Regions from separate parts of the Microbacterium sp. A93 genome, predicted to be linked through region 2. Evidence: riboswitches for the same ligand, from Rfam matches in the RefSeq annotation. Region 2 holds a riboswitch; each other region holds the start of a gene.

Region 1 (6,941 bases), on a different contig from region 2:
CGCCTATACCGACGGAAGAGCGGCCGGTGGCCCAGGCGCTGCAGGGCAAGGACTACCGCGGCCGGATCATCGCGATCGGCACGGACGGCGCACAGCAACACCTCTCCGTCTCGGCCTCCCCGATGTATGACGAGCAGGACCACTTCGCCGGCACCGTGGTGGTGTTCCAGAACATCACCGACCTCATGGACGCCATCAAGACCCGAGAACACTTCGTGGCCGAGGTCTCCCACGAGTTCCGCACCCCGCTGACCTCGATCATCGGCTACCTGGACATCGCGTTGGAAGAGGACCTGGACCCCATCGTGCGGAAGTTCCTGACCACCTCCCAGCGCAATGCGGAACGGCTGTTGGGGCTGGTCACGAGCCTGCTGGACTCCGCCGCCGGCAGCTCCAGCGTCACCGTGCAGCAGGCCAACCTGGCCCGGCTGGTCCGGCACAGTGTGGAATCCGTGCAGGTGCAGGCCAGGAACGCGGGCCTGAGTCTGACCTCTGACCTCCCGGACCGGATGGAGGCGGAGGTGGACCCGGTCAAGATGGGTCAGGTGGTGGACAACCTGCTGTCCAACGCCATCAAGTACACGCCGGACGGCGGTTCCGTCGACGTCTCACTCCGGCAGCTTCCCGGCGTGGACGGCCGCGGGGACTGGGCCGAGCTGACGATCCGGGACACCGGGTTCGGGATGAGCGTGGACGAGCTCGGCCAACTGTTCACGAACTTCTACCGCACCGAGCACGTGCGCAACGCGGCCATCCCCGGCACCGGCCTGGGGCTGGCCATCACCCAGGGCTTCGTCCGGGCCCATGGCGGGGAGATCCTGGTGGACTCGGAGAAGGGTGCGGGGTCCACCTTCACGGTCCGCATCCCGATCGACGGTCCGCCGTCCTGAGGCCCACTCCAACTGAGTAACAGGAATTGGCCCCGTTCCGGCCGGACCCGGCGGATGTCAACCTGTTTGGAGTCAGTGATCGGGTTGGTGTGGTTCCGGTCCAGGGTGATTGATGCCTGACCAGGCCGGTGGCAGGGGCGTGGTCGGGGCCCGGTGGCGGTAGCGCTCGGGGTGGGCCCGATAGTAGTCCTGCTGGGCGCCCTGGCGCCGGTGGTGAGGTTTCACCCAGGTCCCGTCGTGGAGTTGGTCCGGGGTGAACAGGGCGATCCCGCTGTGCCGGTGGGCGGTGTTGTGCCAGACCACGTGCGCATCGACGTAGTCTCGGGCGGCCTGCAGGTCGGTGAAGACCTTGGTGTAGTTCGGCCGGGTCTTCAGAGTTCGGAACTCCGATTCGGAGTACGGGTTGTCGTTGGAGACGTAGGGTCGGTTGTGGGTGAGCTGAACACCGTGGCCGGCCATATGACCTGCCAGGGCGTTTGAGCGCATCGCAGCCCCGTTGTCGGCGTGGAGGTAGTCCGGGGCGGTGCCGGCGGCAGCGAAGGCCGCAGCGAACATGTCCACGGCCAGCACATCGGCCTCGCGGTCCTCGACCCGGTAGCCCACCATCTTGCGGGAGAAGATGTCGATCACCGAGTACACCTTGAACACCTGGCAGCTGTAGGGGCCCTTGAAGTCGGTGAATCGCCCTGGGTCTGATGGAGACTCGTTCTATTGGATTCCAACCAAGGTCTGGTCGGTCCGGTTTGTAGCGTAGAGCGTTTCCTCGAACTCTGCTGGGGGCACGTCATCTAGGTAGCCGTGCAGGCGGGTGTTGCTGTGCCAGTGGACCCAGCTGAGGGTGGCGAGCTCGATGTCCTCGACAGTTTCCAGGGCCGTCCTTCACGGGCCGGACCACGGATCAGTTCGGCCCTGTAGTAACCGTTCACCGTCTCGGCCAGGGCACTGTCATAGCTGTCGCCGACGGTGCCGATCGAGGGCACCGCCCCGATCTCAGCGAGGCGTTCGCCGTAGCGGATGGATGTGTATTGGGCGAATTCAACCGATCGTCGCAACACCCTGATTTCGGAGGTGTTGGTGGGACGGCCCGCAGGACGCAGCGCCACCGGCGCCGCGTGCACGAGCTGTACTCGCTGGCCGAGACCGTCTCCCAGGCGCAGATGGCCGCCTCCGCACTGGAACTGGGCGCACCGGCCTGGTTGTACGACGGTGAGGACGGCCGCGCCTGGCACCGCGAGATCGTGGCCTTGAGCCACTATGCATCCTGGGCCGTCAGTGCCTATGGTGGGACTGGCACCGGCGGGTGGGAGACCGCCGGCCCTCATTTCTGACGCCTTCCACCACGAATTCCCTGGCCAGTCGATGGGTAGAGGTCCCCACCTCCACCGGTGGCGGGCGCGTGGCGCGCTCCCTAGCGTGGACGGCATGTGGAGGAATGCCGAGAACGCCCGAGGTGGAGTGACCGTCCTGGACGGCGCTCCGGCGGAATCCACCACCCTCCTCGGCTCGGTGTGCGGCCTGATCGAGGTGCCCGCCGGCGTACGAGTGGACGTCCACGGGCTGCTCGAGGATGCCGTGGTCACCGGCTCCGGCACCGTCCGCGTCAGCGGGCTGATCGCGGACCTGGTTCAGCTGGGTGCGGGCGAGGTGCTCGCCAGCGTCGGCTCCGTCCTGGCCCCGCGTGAGGCCGAGGGGCCGTGGCGCGTGCTGCAGCACTGTGGCACCTGGGCTGAGGCGTGCGAGCTGGTCTTCCCGACGCCGGCCGTGGACTCCGCCGCCGCCCTCGCCTCCGGTCTCGGCGCCGGTGAGCTGGCCGCCGGTCTCGACTGGTATCCCGTTCCCCGCAGCTGATGCCCGACCGGCGCGGACCGCCGCGTTACTCCGCGACGGTCCGGACGCCTCTGGACGTCAGACGAGGACGGTGGCGGTCTTCCACAGTCGCCGGGTCGCCAGGGCGGCACCGGCGGCCAGGGATTCGAGCTTGGCGACGGCGATCTGCGGGTGCACCCTGCCACCCAGGCCGCAATCGGTGGAGGCGATGACGTGATCGCGGCCGACCAGCTTCGCGAACCGTTCGATGCGGTCTGCCACGAGCTCGGGGTGCTCCACCACATTGGTGGCGTGGGAGACCACGCCGGGGATGATCGACTTGCCCTCCGGCAACACCGTGTCCTCCCACACCCGCCATTCATGCTCATGCCGGACGTTTCCGGCCTCGAAGGAATAGGCCCCGGCATTGACCTGCAGAACGGTGTCCACGATGTCCTTGAAGGGGATGTCCGTGGTGTGCGGTCCGTGCCAGGATCCCCAGCACACGTGCAGCCGGATCTTCTCCTGCGGAATGCCGCGCAGTGCCCAGTTGGTGGCTTCGACGCGGACCTTCAGGAACGCCAGGTAGTCCTGAAGCGAGGGCTCCGGATTGATCTGGTCCCAGCTCTCAGCCAACGAGGGGTCGTCCAGCTGGACGGTCAGGCCGGCCTCCACGATGGCCAGGTATTCCTCGCGCATGGCCTCCGCCGAGGCCCACACGAGTTCCTCCTCGGTCCGGTAGTACTCGTTGCCGATGCGGGCACAGGAGCCGGGTGACACGGCGGCCAGGAACCCTTCCTCCACCCCGGCTCGGGTCAGGGCGCCCTGGAGGTTGGTGACGTCGGAGCGCACCTGGTCGTGGCCGGTGTAGGTCAGCGGGGCCACGACCTTCGGCTGGGACACCGGTTTGCGGCCCGTGAGCACGCCACCGTTGGGGTCGCTGTAGGCCTCGCGGAACCTCGTCCAATCCCGGCGGTCCGGAAAGGATGTCAGGACGATGTTGCCGGGGGAGGATCGGTGGACCTCCGCCTCGGCCCAGCGGTCCTTGTCGCCTTGCTGCAAGCCGCCGAGCCGGGAGAACGAGTAATTCCACCAGGCGCCATAGTCCACGTCATGGGACATCTCGTGCCCGTACTCGCCGTCGTTCGGGATGTCGATGCCGAGCTTCTGCTGGCGTTGGACGATGTCCACCACGGAGGCCTCGAGTAGACCGCGGAACTCGTCGGTGAACCCGTCCGCCTCACGGGCCGCGTTGGCAGCGAGGAGTTCGGGGGTTCGAGGGAGCGATCCCGTGTGGGTCGTGCGGATGTGATCGGAATTCAAGGACATGGCAAAGCCACCTTTCCATCGGTCCTGGCAGTAGCACCGTTCCCGTGATGCGCATCGGATCACAGAAGAGATCCGTGGCGGGGGCGGTTGCTGCGACGTCAACGAGCCAGGTCTCTCGGTCGCTCCGGATGGGACACCACCAGGACTACCAGCGCCGGCGGTGTCCCTACGAGCCGGCGGAGCCACGGGTCCTCCGTCCCGTCACACGTCGACATCTGGACGGAACCGGTGCCTGCTGCCGTCGTCACATGACGCATCCGTGTCGACTCATTCGGCTCGGGCGCCGGAGCCACCTCCCCGCGGGACCTCACTGGCAGCCGATCATTGAAGATGACGGGGCCGGGGGCGAAGATGACAACGCCGGCCGGGTGTCCTGCCGCGTCATAGACTGGACGGTCAGAAGGACCGGTCGCTTCAGGAAGAGGGCATTCACATGCGTTGCTGGATCCCCGCACCGATGCCGGGCACTGCGGTGCACACTGGCAGAGCTACTGGTGATGGAGGCCATCCGCGTGGCTGAGAAGAGCGCCGCCGAGCTCGCAACATTGCTGAGCGCGCGTGACTCGCGGGGTATTGCCGCGGAGGTTCGAGATCTGATCACCTCGGGCCAGATGATTCCCGGAAGCAGGCTGCCCACCGTCCGCGCCGTGGCCACGGAGTTGTCGGTCAGCGTGGGCACGGTCGCCAAGGCCTGGTCGATCCTGCGGGATGAGTCGTTGGTCGATACCCGGCAACGTGGAGGAACGCTGGTGTCAGCGCTGGCTGGCACACGCCCCGGCGATGCTGATCCCGTGGCCTGGTCTGACGTGGATTTCCTGTTCTGCAGCCCAGATCCGGAGCTGTTGCCGTCCTTGGAGGGCGCCGTCTTCTCAGCACTGTCCATGCCGCACTTCAACGAGTGGGGACGCGAGTACATTGTGCCGAACCTGCATCGGGTCGTGGCGCGGCACTGGCCCTTCGAGGCCACCGGGTGGATGACGGCCGGCGGTGGTACCGAGGGATTGTGGCTGGCCACCCGGGCGGCGGTGGGCGAGGGCAGCGTGGTTGCCTGCGAAGAGCCGGTGGCTCCCGGCTTTTTGGCCGGGTTGCGCGAACAGGGCCTGACCGTGATCGGGATCCCGGTGGACGACGACGGCCCGGACCCCTCGGCCGTGCGTGCTGCGGTCGACGCCGGAGCTGCAGCGCTGGTGCTCTCGCCCGGGGGGCCGTTCTCAGACCGGCATGTGCTCAGTGCTGACCGCGCCGCGGAGCTGGCCGAGCTGCTGGCCTCGACGTCGGTCAACATCGTGGAGAACGACGTTCTGGGTCCGCTCTCGCCCGAGCCGGTGCGCTCGCTCGGCGGGCATCTGCCCCACCAGACGATTCGGGTCGAAGAGTACTGCCGGGCCTTCGGCATCGACCTGCGGACCTCGGTGATCGGCGGAGACGGCGCCCTGGTGGATGCCGCCATCCACCATCGCAGCGGGGGAGTGGCGTCCAACAGCCGCCTGCTGCAGAACGCACTGGCCACCTTGCTGAGCGAGCCGGCCACCAGGCGGCTGATCGATGCAGCTCGGCAGCGCTACGCGCTGCGACGCCAGCAGGCGCTGGAGGCGTTCGCTTCCACGGGGATGACCGTGCACAGCGGCCCGGGCAGCTGGGCGCTCTGGGCGGACGTCCACGATGAACGTGCCGCTGCGCTGGCTTTGGGCGGGCACGGAATCGTCACCGATGTCAGCGAGAACTCCTACGTCGGCGACGCCTCCCCACGCCGACAGCGGCTGCGCCTGTCCATCGCGCAGATGCCGGAACGGCGGCAGCGACTCGACGAACTGGCCGGGCTGGTGGCCGCGGCCAGCACTGGAGTCCTCGCTCCGATCTTCCCTTGAGCCGCCCCGCCGCCTGACCAGCCTCAGACGGCGGCGGGTGCCCGCTCGACCAGCGGAAACACTTCGCGTGCGACGCGCTCCAGCTCAGATTCCAGTGGGGAGGACTGAATCAACAGCAAGGTCAGTCCGGCGTCCTGGTACGCGCGGATCTTCTCTGCCACCTGCTCGGCCGTTCCCACCAGATTCGGCCGCAGCCCACGGGTGCCGACGGCGTACTCCCGGGCGGACACCGCTACGTCCAGCGCCGAGTTGGCCGTGAACTCCTGGAAGGAGGCGTAGCCGGGGGAACCCGGGTCCACGGTCGTGATCCGCTTGAGCTCGCGCTGTGCCTCGGCTTCTGTATCGCGGACGATGACGTAGGCGGACATGGCGAACTCCTGGAAGGCAGGACGGTTCTTGGACGCGCGCAATCTGTTGATGTCCCGAACCTTCTCCGCGATCTCCGCCACGGTGCCGCCGTGCATGGCGTAGGCGTTCGCGAAAGTGGTGATCGCCTCGCGTCCGGTGGGGGACTCACCACCGGCGAAGACACTTAGCGGGGCGCTCAGCTTCGGCTCCACGATCGTCTCCTCCAGATCGAAGAACCGCCCGTGATAGCTGAACGGACTGGTTCCCAAGGCCCCGGTGAGCGCTTCCACGAATTCGGTGGCTTGCTCATAACGGTCATCGTGGGCGGGGAACGTCCCGCCGAACTGCTTCGCCTCCTCCGCCCACCACGCGGCGACGACGTTGAGGCATAGCCGACCCGGCGCGATGGAGTCCAGGGTGGAGATTCGCTTGGCCGCCACCGCGGGAAGATGATAACCGGGACGAATAGCCGTCATGACGCGGAGCCGGTCCGTCACCGCCAGCACTGCCGAGGTCAGGGCCCACGCCTCCAGGCTCGGCGACTCGATGCCCTTGCGGTCGTTGAGGTACAGCTCGGGGATCAGCGTGGTGTGGTATCCCAGCCGATCCGCGGTGAGCGATAGCGAGCGAATGGTCTCCCAGGTGGCCGGCATGCCCTCATCGCCGACGTTGCGCAGGAACCCACCGTAGACCGGTGTCC
Region 2 (6,941 bases):
GGGTCAACGGGGCCGTGGCCGCCGTCCTCGCCGGGCGCCCCCGCGTGCTGCAAGACGGTGCGCTGCAGGCCGCGGGCCTCAGCCCGATCGGAGGCCCAGCCCGCCGCCACCATCGCCACCCCGACGCCGGCCAGCCACCACCGCGGTCGGCTCACCCCGCGCTCGGTGAGCCAGTCCGTGAGACGGGCGTCCAGTGCCTCGAGCGGCTCGGCCAGGCCGAGGGCGAGGCCACCGGTAGCCAGCGCGGCGGAGCCGCGCCCGATGGTCGCCAGGGGGATGAACTGCCCACGTGGCCCGTCCGTGTAGCGCGCGGGCATGCCCGCCGTCGTCCCAGGGGGCAGGGTGGCGGCGGTGTACGCGCCGGTGAGCGCCGCCGTCGTGATCCGGTAGGCGGCCTTGGCACCGGAGCCCAGGCCGCGGGGCTCGATGAGGCTCAGCCCGCCGATGGCCGCGGCCGAGGCGGCGGCGAACCACGGGGAGGCCGCGAGGGGCGGGGGAGCGTCGGCGGACCATCCGAAGTTCTGGGGCATGCGCCGAGCCTACGCGGACGTCACCAGTCAACACGGCCGCGCCACCTGTCGATTCGCTCGGCGATTCTCGACGACTGGCGCGGCCGTGATGGGGGAGGGGTGGGAGGGGTCAGCCGTGCGGGTTCGCGGTGGCGTCCGAGTCCTCGACGACCGGGGTGCCGTGGGTATGGAAGGTCGGGATGGTCTTCATGCCCCAGGCCTGGCCCTTGGAGCGTTCGCCCTGGGACCACGGGATCGGCTTCCAGTCCGGTGCCAGGATCAGGCGGGAGCCCTGGTTGGCCAGCTCGATCCGGTTGCCGCCCGGCTCCCAGACATAGAGGAAGAAGCCCTGCTGGATGGCGTGCTTGTAGGGGCCGTACTCGATGAAGACGCCGTTCTCCAGGAAGATGTCCGCGGCCTTGAGGATGTCCTCGCGGGTGTCCGAGGCGAAGGCGAGGTGGTGCAGGCGCCCGGGGGTGCCCGTCCAGTCGTCGGAGTAGACCATGTCATAGGACTTCTGGCCGAAGGTGAACCAGTGGCCGCCCACGTCGCCGTCATCGAGCTGGATGAACTCGGTGGTGTAGCCGCCCATCACGTTCTCGGTGAACTCGCAGACGGCGGCCATGTCCGAGGTCAGGTAGTTGATGTGGTCCAGGCGGCGGGCGTTGGCGCCGAAACCGGGGAACTTCGCGGCCTGGTTCTTCAGGGCCGGGCGGTCCGAGTCGTCCGCCTCGTACCAGGCGGTGTCGAAGTAGACCTCCATCAGGTGCTGGTCCGGGTTGCGGTACCGGAAGGTGCGGCCGCGACCCATCTCCCCGTCCACCCAGCCCTCGCCCAGGCCGGTGGCCTCGATCCGGGCCACCACGCGCTCGAGGGCCTCGGGGCTCTGGGCGCGCCAGGCGACGCGGCCGACGCCGGCATGCTCCTTGGAGGTGAGCTTGATGGAGTACGACTCGTAGTCATCCCAGCAGTGCAGGTAGGCGGACTCCGCCCCGTTCTCCGTGGTGCGGCCCACCTCGCGCATGGCGAGCAGGTCCTTGAAGAACCAGAGGGACTCCTCGAACTTCGGGGTGTACAGCTCCACCGTGGAGAGGTGGGCGATGTCGCGGATGCGCTCGGTCATGGATGTGCTCCTGTCAGACGCGGTGCTGCTCGGATGGTGAGGGAACGGAGGATGGAACGGGATGCGGTGGGACGGATGTTGAACAAGATTGTCAACAAAATTATAGACAGTTTGGCGCGCTATGGCTACGGTCATAGGTATTCATTCGATGAGTGACCCATTTCACAATCGCAGGAGTCGTCATGAGACCTCGTCATCTCACCGCCGTGTCTGTTCTCGCCGCTGCCGGCCTGGCCCTGACCGCCTGCTCCTCGGGAGCGCCCTCCGGCACCGGGGACACCTCGGTATCAGGCGGCCCTGCCGCAGCGGAGGGTGGGCTGACGCAGGTGACTGTCGGCCTGGTTCCCCTGGCGGCGTCGATCGCCGTGGAATACGGGATCCAGGAGGGCATCTTCGAGAAGCACGGCCTCGAGGTGGAGATCGCCCTGGCCAATGCTGGCGCCGCCATGCTGCCGGCCGTGTCCAACGGGCAGATGGACTTCGGGGTAGGCAATCCCCTGTCCGTCCTCACCGCCGTGGACCAAGGCCTGGACATGAAGATCGTGGCCGGGTACTGCAACTCCGCGGACGAGGGGGAGGACACCTCCGGGGTGGTCACCCGCGTGGACGCCGGGATCAAGGACTACGGTGACCTGGCCGGCAAGACCACCTCCATCAACGCGCTGCGGACCCTCGGAGACCTCACGCTGATGGATCTGGCGGAACAGGGTGGCTCGGACCCGGCAGACGTGAAGTTCGCCGAGATGCCCTTCCAGGACATGCCCGCCCAGCTGGAGCAGGGCAACACGGACGCGATCTGGATCCCGGAGCCCTTCCTGACCAAGGCGCTGGAGGACTCAGACAACGAACTGCTCGGCTACTCGTTCCGCGACTCCATCGAGGGCATGCCCACCATGGTCACCTTCACCTCCGGCGCCTTCGCCGAGGAGAACCCCGAGACGGTCGAACAGTTCCAGGAGGCCATCACGGAGGCGCTGGCGGCCGCGGAGGAGAACAACGACGAGGCCAAGAAGCTGCTGCCGGAGTTCCTGAACCTGCCCGAGGAGGCCGCCATGGCCCTCAAGCTGGACCAGCTCGGTGGTGAGATCCGCGAAGACCAGCTCCACGCGATCGGCCAGCTCGCCGTCAGGTACGACTTCATCGATGCCGAGCCCGACCTCAAGGACATGATCGTCCAGTAGTTCCGCCGGGGGTATGGAAGAATAGGGGGTTGTTCGGACGCCACCTGGGGCAGCAGGCGCGCGTGAACCCCGCGAACCACCACCCGAGGACTTGACGTGAACCACGCTGCCCCTGCCCCGTCCGCCCCCCGTTTCGCCCCCACCGGCACCGGCCTGTACGCGATCTTCACGGCCGTCATGGCCGCGGTGCTCATCCTGTCCAACCTCGGTGCTTCCAAGGGCGTCATGTTCGGACCGATCGTCACGGACGGCGGCTTCTTCCTCTTCCCGCTGGCCTACATCGTGGGGGATGTGGTCTCCGAGGTCTACGGGTTCAAGGCCTCCCGCCGGGCGATCGTGACCACCTTCGCGCTCTCGATCTTCGCGGCGGCCTGCTTCTGGATCATCATCGCCCTGCCCGGTGCCGTGTGGTACGACGGCCAGGACGCACTCGTGCGCACCCTGACCCCCGTGCCGTTGATCGTGCTGGCCTCCCTGCTGGGCTTTTTGATCGGCCAGCTCGCCAACTCCTGGCTGATGGTCCGGATGAAGCGGCGCTCCGGGGAGAAGCTGCTCTTCGGCCGGCTCGCCGCCTCCACCCTGGTGGGCGAGTTCCTGGACACGCTGGTCTTCTGCTCCATCGCCGCCGGCGTCATCGGCATCACGGACCTGCCGACCTTCCTCAACTACGTGCTCGTGGGCTTCGTCTTCAAGTCCGTCGTGGAGATCGTCCTCTCCCCGGTGACCATGTGGGTCATCGGCCGGGTCAAGAAGGCAGAACCCGCCTACAACTCCTGACATCTGGTCCCGCGGCCGGTGAGACTGGTGGACATGGTCCACCCCCAGATGTACGACGACGGCGACCTCCACTTCCAGCGCGTCCGCGCCTTGGCGCTGGCCCTCCCCGAGGCCCGGATGAAGGTCTCCCACGGCCGGCCGGCGTTCTTCACCACCAAGGTCTTCGCGTACTACGGGGCCTCGGTTCAGGCGGAGCGGGCCGTACGGGACGGTGTGGAACTTCCGCCCGGCGGGGAGGCCGGTGACGACTGGGCGGGCTACCTCCAGTACCCCCGGGCCGTGATCGTGAAACCGGAGCCGGCTGACGTCGACTTCCTGGAGCAGGACCCCCGTGCCTTCCGCCCCGCCTATCTCGGCGTGAAGGGGTGGTTCGCGCTCGACCTCTCGCTCCTGGACCCGGAATCGGACCCGGAAGCGGACGCGGGCGGGGCGGGCGAGACGGGGGAGGAGGGCGAGACCGGGGAGGAGGGGTGGGCCGAGGTGGCCGAATGGCTCGAGGCCAGCTACCGGCTCACGGCCCCTGCCCGTTGCGTTCGGGCACTCGACGCCTGACGCCCCGGACCTGATCGGGCGCGTCATCCCCCGTCATACAGGGACAATGGGTGCCGTGCCGGGGCCGAACCGGCACCTCGAGCCGGGTAGATGACGGCGGACCACGGTTCATGACGTCATGATTGGCCGGCCCCGCCCACCTCCATAGTGTTGACCGTGGAATCACGAGATCCGGTGCGAAGCCCTGGCTGGCCGGACGGCAACCCTCTCCCGTAGTGGGGTGCTCCAGGTGATGATTCGGCCTCCCGGCGACCGCCGCGGGGCAAGTACGGCACCACCGCGACAGCGTTCCCGGACCTGAGGGTCTTGGCGACGCCATGCTCCGGACCGCTCGTCTCCGGTGTGCCATGGATGACAGGGATCCCCCATGCCGGACACCACCAGCACCGGAACCACCACCCACCCCACCACCAATCCCACCTCCAACCCCAGCTCCGACGCCGGCCCGGCCGGGCAGCTGCCCACGTTCGAGGAGCTGCGCGCGGCCACCGCACCCTCCGGACCCACCGATGCCCAGCTCGCCGCACACTTCGCCCCGGTCTTCGCGGCCGTCGCGGCGGGGGCCGCCCAGCGCGAGTTGGACCACGAGCTGGCGTTCGCGGCCATCGAGTACCTGCGCGGTGCGGGCTTCACCCGGGTCCGGCTGGGCCGCGAGTACGGAGGCATCGGGGCGAGCCTGCCCCAGTTCGCCGATCTGCTGGTGGACCTGGCCGCCGCGGACCCCAACCTGCCGCAGGCCCTGCACGGGCACTTCATGTTCACCGAGCAACACGAGAACGAGTCCCAGGGCGCCGTCTCCGAGTGGTGGCTGGCCGAGGTGGCCGCGGGCTCGATCTTCGGCAACGCCCTCGTGGAGCTGCCGCCGTCCACGGGCCGGCGCCCCGTGCAATGGATCGACGCCGATCAGGACACCGTGCAGGCGGCCGCCGCCACCGGCACCACGGAGGTCGCCCGGCTCACCGGGGACAAGTTCTACTCCACCGGGGCGATCTTCGCCGACTACCTGTTGGTCTCCTCCGTGCGGCCCGGACAGGACACAGACCAGGAAGAGGCAGGGCCGATCTTCGCGATCGTCGACGCCCGGGATCCCGGCGTGCAGCGGATCGACGACTGGAACGGCTTCGGTCAACGGCTCACCGCCTCCGGCACCACCACGTTCGACCACGTCCCCGTACGTGCCCAGCGCACCCAGGAGTTCAACGTGCCCACCGGCGTCCTGGCGTACACGGTGCTGTGGATCGTGCTGACAGCCACCCAGGCCGGCATCGGGACCACCGCCGTGGGGGAGATCACCGCCTTCGTGAGGGGTCGGCGTCGGACCTATGACCATGCGACGGCCGAGACACCCGCGGTGGACCCGCTGGTGCACCAGGTCGTCGGCTCCGTCTCCGCCAAGGTCTCCGCCGCCCGGCAGATCGTGCGCGGCGCGGCGGCCGTGGTGGAGGAGTCCTACCGCCAGGTCCGCGGGCACACCGACCTGGAGGACCCCGTGGTCGTCCAGGCCCACACCCGCGCCAACATCGCCCTGTCCGAGGCCTCGCTCGTCGTGTCCGAGCTGATCCTGGACGCCACCAACCAGATCTTCGAGACCGGCGGGGCCTCGGCCACGGACGCCTCGAAGCAGCTGCACCAGCACTGGCTCAACGCCCGCACCGTCGCCAGCCACACCCCGTTGATCTACCGCACCCAGGCCATCGGCGCCTTCCGTCTCAACGGGACCATCCCGCCGTTCCACTCCACCGCCCGCAACTCGACTGCAACCACCCCAGGAGCATGATGACTGCCACCACCCTGACCACCCGGACCACCGACGCCGGCACCTCCCGCGGCACCGGCTGGGGCTCCGCCGCCTACCGGGCCGCCCGGGAACGCCTCGCCCCGGTATTCGCCGAGATCGCGGCCAGCGCCGCCCCACGCGAGGCGGACCGCCTCATCGACCGGGGCGCCGTCCGGGCCCTGGCAGCGGCCGGGTTCACCGCCCTGCGGGTCCCGGTGGAGTACGGGGGAGCCGGGCTCACCTTCGCCGAGCAGGCACCGCTGATCCTTCAGCTGGCCGCGGCGGACTCGAACCTCGTCCAGGCGCTGCGGGCGCACCTGATCAACCAGGAGAACGTGCTGGGTCACCCGGACCCGGCCCTGAAGGAGAGGTGGCTGCGCCGCCTCGGCGAGGGGGCCGTCGTCGGGAATGCCGTCACGGAGATCAACAACGCCGTGGGCCAGGGGACCACCACCCTGGTCCAGGATGGGGACGGGACCTGGCGGCTGAACGGGACCAAGTACTACTCCACGGGCACCCTGTACGCGGACTGGATCATCGTGGCCGCGGTGGACGCCGCGGGCGAGGAGATCGCCGCCACGGTGCCCGTGGACGCGGCGGGGGTGACCCTGCTGGACGACTGGGACGGCTTCGGACAGCAGCTGACCGCCTCCGGCACCACGGTGTTCGAGGACACCCCGGTGGCGGCCGAGGAGGTCTACGCCGGGGGACTGGATGACGGCACCCGCGTGGCCACCGGCCAGGCCAGCTGGCAGTTCCTGCACCTGGCGGCCCTGACCGGCATCGGCGAGGCGATCGTGCGGGACGGGGCGGACTACGTGCGCGGTCGGCGCCGCTCCTTCAGCCACGGTGCCGCCGAGCTGCCGCGCGAGGACGCCCAGGTGCTGCAGGTGGTGGGGGAGCTCTCCGCCGCCGCCTTCGGCGCGCGGGCCGCGTTCGACTCCGTCGTCACCGCCCTCGGCGGCATCCTCGAGCGGGAGGCCGCGCTGACGGCGGGCGCACAGCTGCCGGAGCAGGACGTG
Region 3 (6,941 bases), on a different contig from region 2:
CGGATGGTGTCTGGGCCACTGCCGTGCCTACCGTGGCAGGCAGGCTCTCCCCGAGCCGACTCCGACGAGAGGTTGTGAGTGATGGCAGCGAAGAACATCCACGTCCTGGGCATGACCTGGATCCAGCGCCATGAGCTGGAGACCGGTGCGGCGCCGCCGGGACGAGGACACGGACACCGAGTTCCGGCGCGGAACCGAGGAATGGTACAGCTTCCGCTGGAATGACGTGAACTCCGTCCGCGGCGAGATCAAGACCGTGCGCCGCGTGGAACGCACAGACTGGGGGGCGCTGGTCACCACCAACACGGTGCTGACCTCGACCCCGACCGAATTCGTGGTGGACGCCAACCTGGATGCCTACGAGCTGGACGCCCAGCGGGGGGACCCCCGCGTGTATTCACAGAGTTGGCATCGGCGCATCCCCAGGGACCTCGTGTAGGGCTCCGGTCACCCCAGCAGGCTGAGCCGGCTCAGGAACCGGCCGGAATCCCGCGGTAGCCGCTCGGCCCGCGCCCACTCGTCCAGCGGCATGGACGCCGTCACGTCCAACCGCAGGTCCGCATCCACCAACACGTCCACCAGGAAGGCGAGGCGCTGGAACGCCTGCGGGCCGATCTCCTCGGGCCCCGGTACCTCCGTGAGCGTCCAGTACGAGAACGTCCGCGTCAGGCCGAGGTAGTCCTGCACGGACACGGGCGCCTCGCACAGCTGCGCGAAACTCGCCACCAGCTCCCCGGTGACCGGATCGGCGGCGGTCACCTCGAGGGAGCGGGTCCCACTGAACCCCACCGGGACCGACGCCGGCCCGGCGGCGTCCGCTCCCGCCGCACCGGCCGCCGTCGTCCAGGAGCCGGCGGCGAAACCTCCGGTCCCGGCGTTCAGCGGCCGATAGTCCACGCCGTCCGGGATCCGCCACTGGCGCAGGTGTGACTGGATCATCTCGATCACGGGGGCCATCGTGTGGTGGAACAGCGGGTTGGGCAGCAGCTCGGCCGCCGGGTAGTTCGAGGTCAGCAGCAACCCGGCGTCCAGGGCCAGCAGCCCCGGCACCACGCGGCGCAACAGCATGGCGTCGCCCACATCATGCACGTGGAACTCGTCGATGAACACGAGCCGCGCGTCGCCGATGAGGTGCTGCACCGCGTCGTCGATCCCGATCGGGGTCCCGGCCTGGGCCGTGGCCACCACCTGGTTCACCTGGCCCAGCAGCGCGTGCATGTGCAGCCGGATCTTCGGCACCTCGAGGGCGTTGAAGAACTGGCCGGCGATCCAGGTCTTGCCCCGCCCGACCCCGCCGTGCAGGTACACCCCGCGGCCCACCGTGCCGGATCCTCCGGTCAGCAGCCGCACGGTCTGCCGCTGGCCCGCGTCCAGCACCTTCCCTCCGGCCTGGAGCGCCTCCAGCAGCACCGCCTCCCGCAGCCGCGGCCACGGATCCCGGGCCCTGCGCCGGCCGCTCACCGGATGGGCCCGGCGCGCCACGAGGCCTCCGTGGCCACCGCCCGCCCGGGCGGTGGCGACGTCGTCGGGGCTCGGGGCGGAGGTCATGGATCCACGCTAGCGCGGCCGGGTGGGGTTGCCGGCCAGCAGGGGTTCCTACACTGGTGCGGTGACCACCACCGCCCGGCCATCCCCGCCCGCCCAGACCGTCCCGCCCTCGGCCCGCACCGTCCGCTGGGAGATCGTGATCGTGCTGGCGCTGTCCCTGGGCCGCTCGGCCGTCTACGCGCTCGTCAACCTGATCGACAAGTGGACGCAGGCGCCCCTGTCCGGACAGACCACCACCCTGAACCCGGCGCTGGATGACCGGCAGTTCTTCGACCTGACCTATCAGCTGCTGGACATCGGCTTCGCCCTGGTGCCGGTGCTGCTGGTGCTGCACCTGGTGTGGATCCGTGGGCGCGACCCGTTCCGTGCCTTCGGCCTGGACTTCCGGCGTCCGGGCCGGGACGCGGCGTGGGGGATCGGGTTGTTCCTCGCCATGGGCCTGGGCACCGTGGCCGTCTACGCGGCCGGCCGGGCCGCGGGGCTCACCACGGCGATCGTCGGCAGTGCGCTGAACGAGTACTGGTGGACCACCCCGGTGCTGCTGTTCTCCGCGCTGCGCCACGGACTGCTGGAGGAGGTGATCGTGGTGGCCTGGCTGTTCGACCGGCTCGGCTACCTGCAGCAGCTGCGGGCCGGGGCGCAGCCGGTCCTGCCCGTCAGTACATCCGTCGACCCGACCGGAGCGAAAGGTGGGCTGCGCAGCTGGGTGAGTGGCGCCGTCGTTCCCCTGAATCCCACCGCCGTGGTGGTGCTCTGTGCGGTGCTGCGCGGCGCGTACCACCTGTATCAGGGGGTGGGGCCGGGTATCGGCAACCTGCTGATGGGGCTGGTCTTCGGGGCGTTCTACCTCAGGTACCGGCGGGTGATGCCGCTGGTGGTGGCGCACTTCCTGCTGGACGCCGCAGGATTCGTGGCCTACCCGCTCCTGGCGGCGGCCGGCCTGTTCGGGACCTGATCCGTTCTCACCCCCGGCTTTCAGTCGAGTCGGGGGGGGGGGGTTTTTTCCCCCCCCCCCCCCCCCCCCCCCGACTCGACTGAAAACGAAAGGTTTTTAGAGCGTGACGGTGCCCTGGGGGGTCTCGAAGGTGACCTCGAGCAGGCCCGGGGTGCCGGAGGGGGATTCGAAGACCACGTTGAGGTCCCCGACCATCTCCTCCGGATCGGACATGCCCAGCCAATCGCGGACGCGGTCCCGGGAGCCGGCGATGGTGATCGAGGACAGCTCGGCCTGGGGCTCGGCGGCCTGGGAGGGGTGCAGTTCCTCAGTGTGGTCATCCCAGCGCAACAGGTAGGGCACCTGCGGATCCGCGATGAGACCCTTGATGCCGATCTGGCGCCAGGTCAGCTCGCGGCCGTCCGGGAACTTCCGGTTGCCGGGCACGGACTGGCGCTCTAGGCGTTCCTCGAACGGGGCGAGGTCATCCACCGCCACGCACCAGCCCATCCAGCCGCCGCCCATCTCGGAGCGGGCGCGGACGGCCTGACCGAACGGGGCCTTCACGGAGGAGGGGTGGTCCAGGACCTCAACGACCTCGAGGTACTGGCGGTTGCGCAGCGGGAAGATCGCGTTGCGGGTGCCGAAGCGGGGGTGTACACCGCCCTTGACCCGCTCGATGCCCAGGGCATCGGCGAGACGGGCCACCGTGGCGGCAAGGCCTTCTTCGGGTCCAACGGCGTACGAGACGTGATCCAAGCGCATCATGTGCATATCGTCGCACTTTCTTAGGCCTCGGACAGGTTAGGTTAACCTCACTTGAAACGTGGCGCACCTCACAGCCCTGGCCTGGTTTCATCCCCGAGTCGCCCTGATGTCGCCCTGATGTCGCTCTGCGACGTAGGGGGATGAATCGTCCGGGCCGATCTGGCACACTGGATTGAGGTCATGAGTGCCAGCATCAAGCCCCGGCTTGCTGGCCGGCAACCCTCCAGCTCGCGGTGGGGTGCCCCGGGTGAGGACCAGGCAGGTGCCGACCGGCATCTGCAAGCGCGGCCACCTCGGCGCAGCGGGTTGACGGATCACGCCCGCTGGCACCCGCGGGTGGCCCTGGATTGACAGGAGCCGTCACTTGACTGACACCCCCACCACCCCGGCCACGGACGCCACCGATGCCAGCGCCTGGGGCTTCGAGACCCGGCAGATCCACGCCGGCATCCCGCAGGAGAACCCCTACGGCGCCACCGTGCTGCCGATCATCCAGTCCAACTCCTTCGACTTCCCGTCCGCCGAGGTCGCGGCGGACCGCTTCGCGCTGAAGGATCTGGGCCCCATCTACACGCGCATCGGCAACCCGACCCAGGAGGCGGTGGAGGGCAAGATCGCCGCACTCGAGGGCGGCGTGGGCGCCCTGCTGCTCGCCTCGGGCCAGGCGGCCACCACCGTGTCCATCCTCAACGTGGCCGGCGCCGGGGACCACCTCGTGGTCTCCGCCTCCCTCTACGGCGGAACCCAGAACCTCTTCAAACACACCCTGGCCAGGATCGGAGTCACCACCACGTTCGTGCAGGACCCGGACAACCTGGACGAGTGGAAGGGCGCCATCCGGGACAACACCAAGGCCCTGTTCGGCGAGACCCTGGGCAACCCGCGCGGGGACGTGCTGGACATCCGCGCCATCGCGGACGTGGCCCACGCGGCCGGGTTGCCGTTGATCGTGGACAACACCCTGGCCACCCCGTACCTGCTGCGTCCCATCGAGCACGGCGCGGACATCGTGGTGCACTCGGCCACCAAGTACCTCGGCGGTCACGCCGCGGCCATGGCCGGGGTGATCGTGGACGGCGGCACCTTCGACTTCGCCACGCAGCCGGAGAAGTTCCCCGGGTTCAACACCCCGGACGAGTCCTACAACGGCATCGTCTTCGCCCGGGACCTCGGTGTGGACGGCATCCTCGGGGCCAACCTCGCCTTCGTGCTCAAGGCCCGCGTGCAGCTGCTGCGGGACTTCGGCAGTGCCATCAGCCCCTTCAACGCGTTCCTGCTGAACCTGGGCCTGGAGACGCTCTCCCTGCGCATGGAGCGACATGTGTCCAACGCCCGCCGGGTGGCCGAGTACCTGGACGGCCACGCCCTGGTCGAGTCCGTGATCTTCCCGGGCCTGCCCTCCAGCCCTTGGTATGAGCGGGCCCAGCAGTACCTACCCGCCGGCCCCGCCGGGTTCGTGTCGTTCGAAATCGTCGGCGGCCGCGAGGCCGGCGCCCGGTTCGTGGACGCGCTGAGCCTGCACCATCACGTGGCCAACATCGGCGACGTCCGCTCGCTGGTCATCCACCCCGCCTCCACCACGCACTCCCAGCTGAACGAGGCCGAGCAGCGCGCCGCCGGCGTCACGCCCGGCCTGGTGCGGCTGTCCGTGGGCGTGGAGAGCATCGAGGACATCCTCGCCGACCTCGACAACGGCTTCGCCGCTGCCGACGTGAGTGCCTAGGGACGGAGTCGACAGCATGACCGCCATCACCGCCCAGCACGCGGCCACGGCCCTCCCCGAGGGGGGCCTGCACACCCAGCGCATCGGTGCCCTGGACTTCGAGACCGGCGGCCACCTGCCCGAGGTGGAACTGGCCTACGAGACATGGGGCACGCTCAATGCCACGGGCTCGAACGCCGTGCTGGTGCTGCACGCCCTGACGGGATCCACGCACGTGGCCTCCTCCGACGCCCTCCCGGAGGAGGGCTGGTGGGAGGGCATCGTCGGGCCCGGCTGCGCCATCGACACGGACCGGTGGTTCGTGGTGGCCCCCAACATCGTGGGCGGCTGCTACGGGACCACCGGCCCGTCGTCGCTGGACCCGGACGGGACCCCGTGGGGTTCGCGGTTCCCGTTCACCACCATCCGTGACTCGGTGCACGCCGAGGCCCGGTTGGCCGACGCCCTGGGCATCCACCGCTGGCAGGCCGTGGTCGGCGGCTCCATGGGCGGGGCCCGCGCCCTGGAGTGGGCCGCCACCTACCCGGAGCGCGTGGCCGGCATGGCCGTCATCGCCTGCGGCGCGCACTCCACCGCCGAGCAGATCGCCTTCGCCCAGGCCCAGATCCAGTCCATCACGCTGGACGCCAACTTCCGCGGCGGGGACTACTACCCGGGCCCGACGCCGGACGGCGGCCTGGGCATCGCCCGCAAGATCGCGCACATCACCTACCGGTCCCAACCGGACATGGACGGCCGCTTCGGCCGCGGCGCCCAGGCCGAGGAGGACCCCTTCGGGCAGTCGCTGCGGCGGCTGGGGCGCTATCAGGTGGAGTCCTACCTGGACTACCAGGCGGCCAAGCTCGTCAAGCGCTTCGACGCCAACAGCTACCTCGTGCTGACCGAGGCACTCATGAGCCATGACGTTTCCCGAGGCCGTGGCACCGAGGCCGAGGTGCTGGCCCGGATCACCGCTGCGCCGTTCATCGCGGCTGTGGAGTCGGACCGCCTGTATTTCCCGGGCCAGTCCCAGGAGCTGGCGCGGCAGCTGCCCGGCGAGGTCCCGGTCTACATGATCGACTCGCCGATCGGCCACGACGGCTTCCTGACGGATCTGGACCAGGTGGCCGCGGACATGACGCGAATCCTGGGGCTCTAGCCACACCGATCCTGCCCAGCCACACCCATCCTGCCCTGCCACAGCAATAATCACTGTGGCTGGGCAGGATCAGTGTGGTCGTTGATGTCCTCCACCAGGTTCCCCGCCCGGGTTCCCCGCCCGGGTTCCCCGCCCGGGTTCCCCGCCCATGCTCCCGGCCCTGGATCCCCGCCCGGGTTCCCCGCCCATGCTCCCGGCCCTGGATCCCCGCCTGAAGAACGACCACCAGGAACACGCCGTCCGGCCGCAGGACGGGATGGATGTCGGTCAGGACTCGAGCGGGGCCGGCCGGGTGCGGCGAGCGGTGCCCTGGGCCAGTGCCAGGTGTCCGCCGAGGAATCCGGCCGCTGACGCGACGGCGTTTCCGCCGGCCGCCAGACCAGCCCCCCAAGCGTGGCGCCCCCGGAGGCGCGCCACGAGGGAGCCCGCGAACAGGAAGAGCGCGGCATCGGTCCCCAGCGCATGGACGGCACCGATCCGGTGCTCCGGACCCTTGGTCTCCGCCCAGTCTGCCGCGCCGGCGAGAGCCGTGGGCACCGCCGCCAGCACACCGGTCGTGACCAGCAGCGTGGCGGCCTGCCGGGACTGGCTCCCCCCGGCCAGATCGAGGATGGAAGCACCCATCCAGCTGCCGAGCGTGATATCGGTGAGTGGCGGGTGTACGGAGTGGCCGAGGACATCGGTGCGGAAGGGACTGTGGCGCACCCACCTGAGGATCGGCCCGTAGGCGAACCGCTGGGCTGCGGCCAGACGGTCCGCGACCGGGCTCTCGCCCAGTGTCCGCAAGACCGCTGCCGGGAGGGACCGGACATCTGCAGTCGGGGGCATGA

Evidence for each region. Region 2 has a riboswitch for S-adenosylmethionine ahead of ACSU1G_RS04805 (acyl-CoA dehydrogenase family protein). Riboswitches for the same ligand answer to the same signal wherever they lie in the genome.
Region 1: it holds a riboswitch for S-adenosylmethionine, as region 2 does, so the genes downstream of both, ACSU1G_RS16170 (cobalamin-independent methionine synthase II family protein) here and ACSU1G_RS04805 (acyl-CoA dehydrogenase family protein) in region 2, are expected to answer to the same signal.
Region 3: it holds a riboswitch for S-adenosylmethionine, as region 2 does, so the genes downstream of both, ACSU1G_RS19735 (O-acetylhomoserine aminocarboxypropyltransferase/cysteine synthase family protein) here and ACSU1G_RS04805 (acyl-CoA dehydrogenase family protein) in region 2, are expected to answer to the same signal.

What each region holds. Positions count from the first base shown of each region.
Region 1 covers NZ_JBPXMT010000006.1:101,485-108,425, forward strand. The annotation lists gene ACSU1G_RS16145 (sensor histidine kinase) at 1-890, shown strand, start outside; gene ACSU1G_RS16150 (transposase) at 963-1,538, opposite strand; partial or broken gene ACSU1G_RS16155 (IS3 family transposase) at 1,599-1,921, opposite strand; gene ACSU1G_RS16160 (hypothetical protein) at 2,003-2,218, shown strand; gene ACSU1G_RS16165 (hypothetical protein) at 2,313-2,738, shown strand; gene ACSU1G_RS16170 (cobalamin-independent methionine synthase II family protein) at 2,796-4,025, opposite strand; SAM riboswitch class I at 4,038-4,160, opposite strand; gene ACSU1G_RS16175 (GntR family transcriptional regulator) at 4,538-5,893, shown strand; gene ACSU1G_RS16180 (LLM class flavin-dependent oxidoreductase) at 5,917-6,941, opposite strand, start outside.
Region 2 covers NZ_JBPXMT010000002.1:112,820-119,760, reverse strand. The annotation lists gene ACSU1G_RS04830 (hypothetical protein) at 1-530, opposite strand, end outside; gene ACSU1G_RS04825 (VOC family protein) at 640-1,632, opposite strand; gene ACSU1G_RS04820 (ABC transporter substrate-binding protein) at 1,815-2,813, shown strand; gene ACSU1G_RS04815 (queuosine precursor transporter) at 2,910-3,590, shown strand; gene ACSU1G_RS04810 (MmcQ/YjbR family DNA-binding protein) at 3,624-4,142, shown strand; SAM riboswitch class IV at 4,303-4,417, shown strand; gene ACSU1G_RS04805 (acyl-CoA dehydrogenase family protein) at 4,510-5,919, shown strand; gene ACSU1G_RS04800 (acyl-CoA dehydrogenase family protein) at 5,919-6,941, shown strand, end outside.
Region 3 covers NZ_JBPXMT010000008.1:47,549-54,489, reverse strand. The annotation lists gene ACSU1G_RS19755 (hypothetical protein) at 131-439, shown strand; gene zapE (cell division protein ZapE) at 448-1,548, opposite strand; gene ACSU1G_RS19745 (CPBP family intramembrane glutamic endopeptidase) at 1,610-2,503, shown strand; gene ACSU1G_RS19740 (VOC family protein) at 2,600-3,256, opposite strand; SAM riboswitch class IV at 3,427-3,541, shown strand; gene ACSU1G_RS19735 (O-acetylhomoserine aminocarboxypropyltransferase/cysteine synthase family protein) at 3,615-4,973, shown strand; gene metX (homoserine O-acetyltransferase MetX) at 4,990-6,111, shown strand; gene ACSU1G_RS19725 (DUF2231 domain-containing protein) at 6,379-6,939, opposite strand.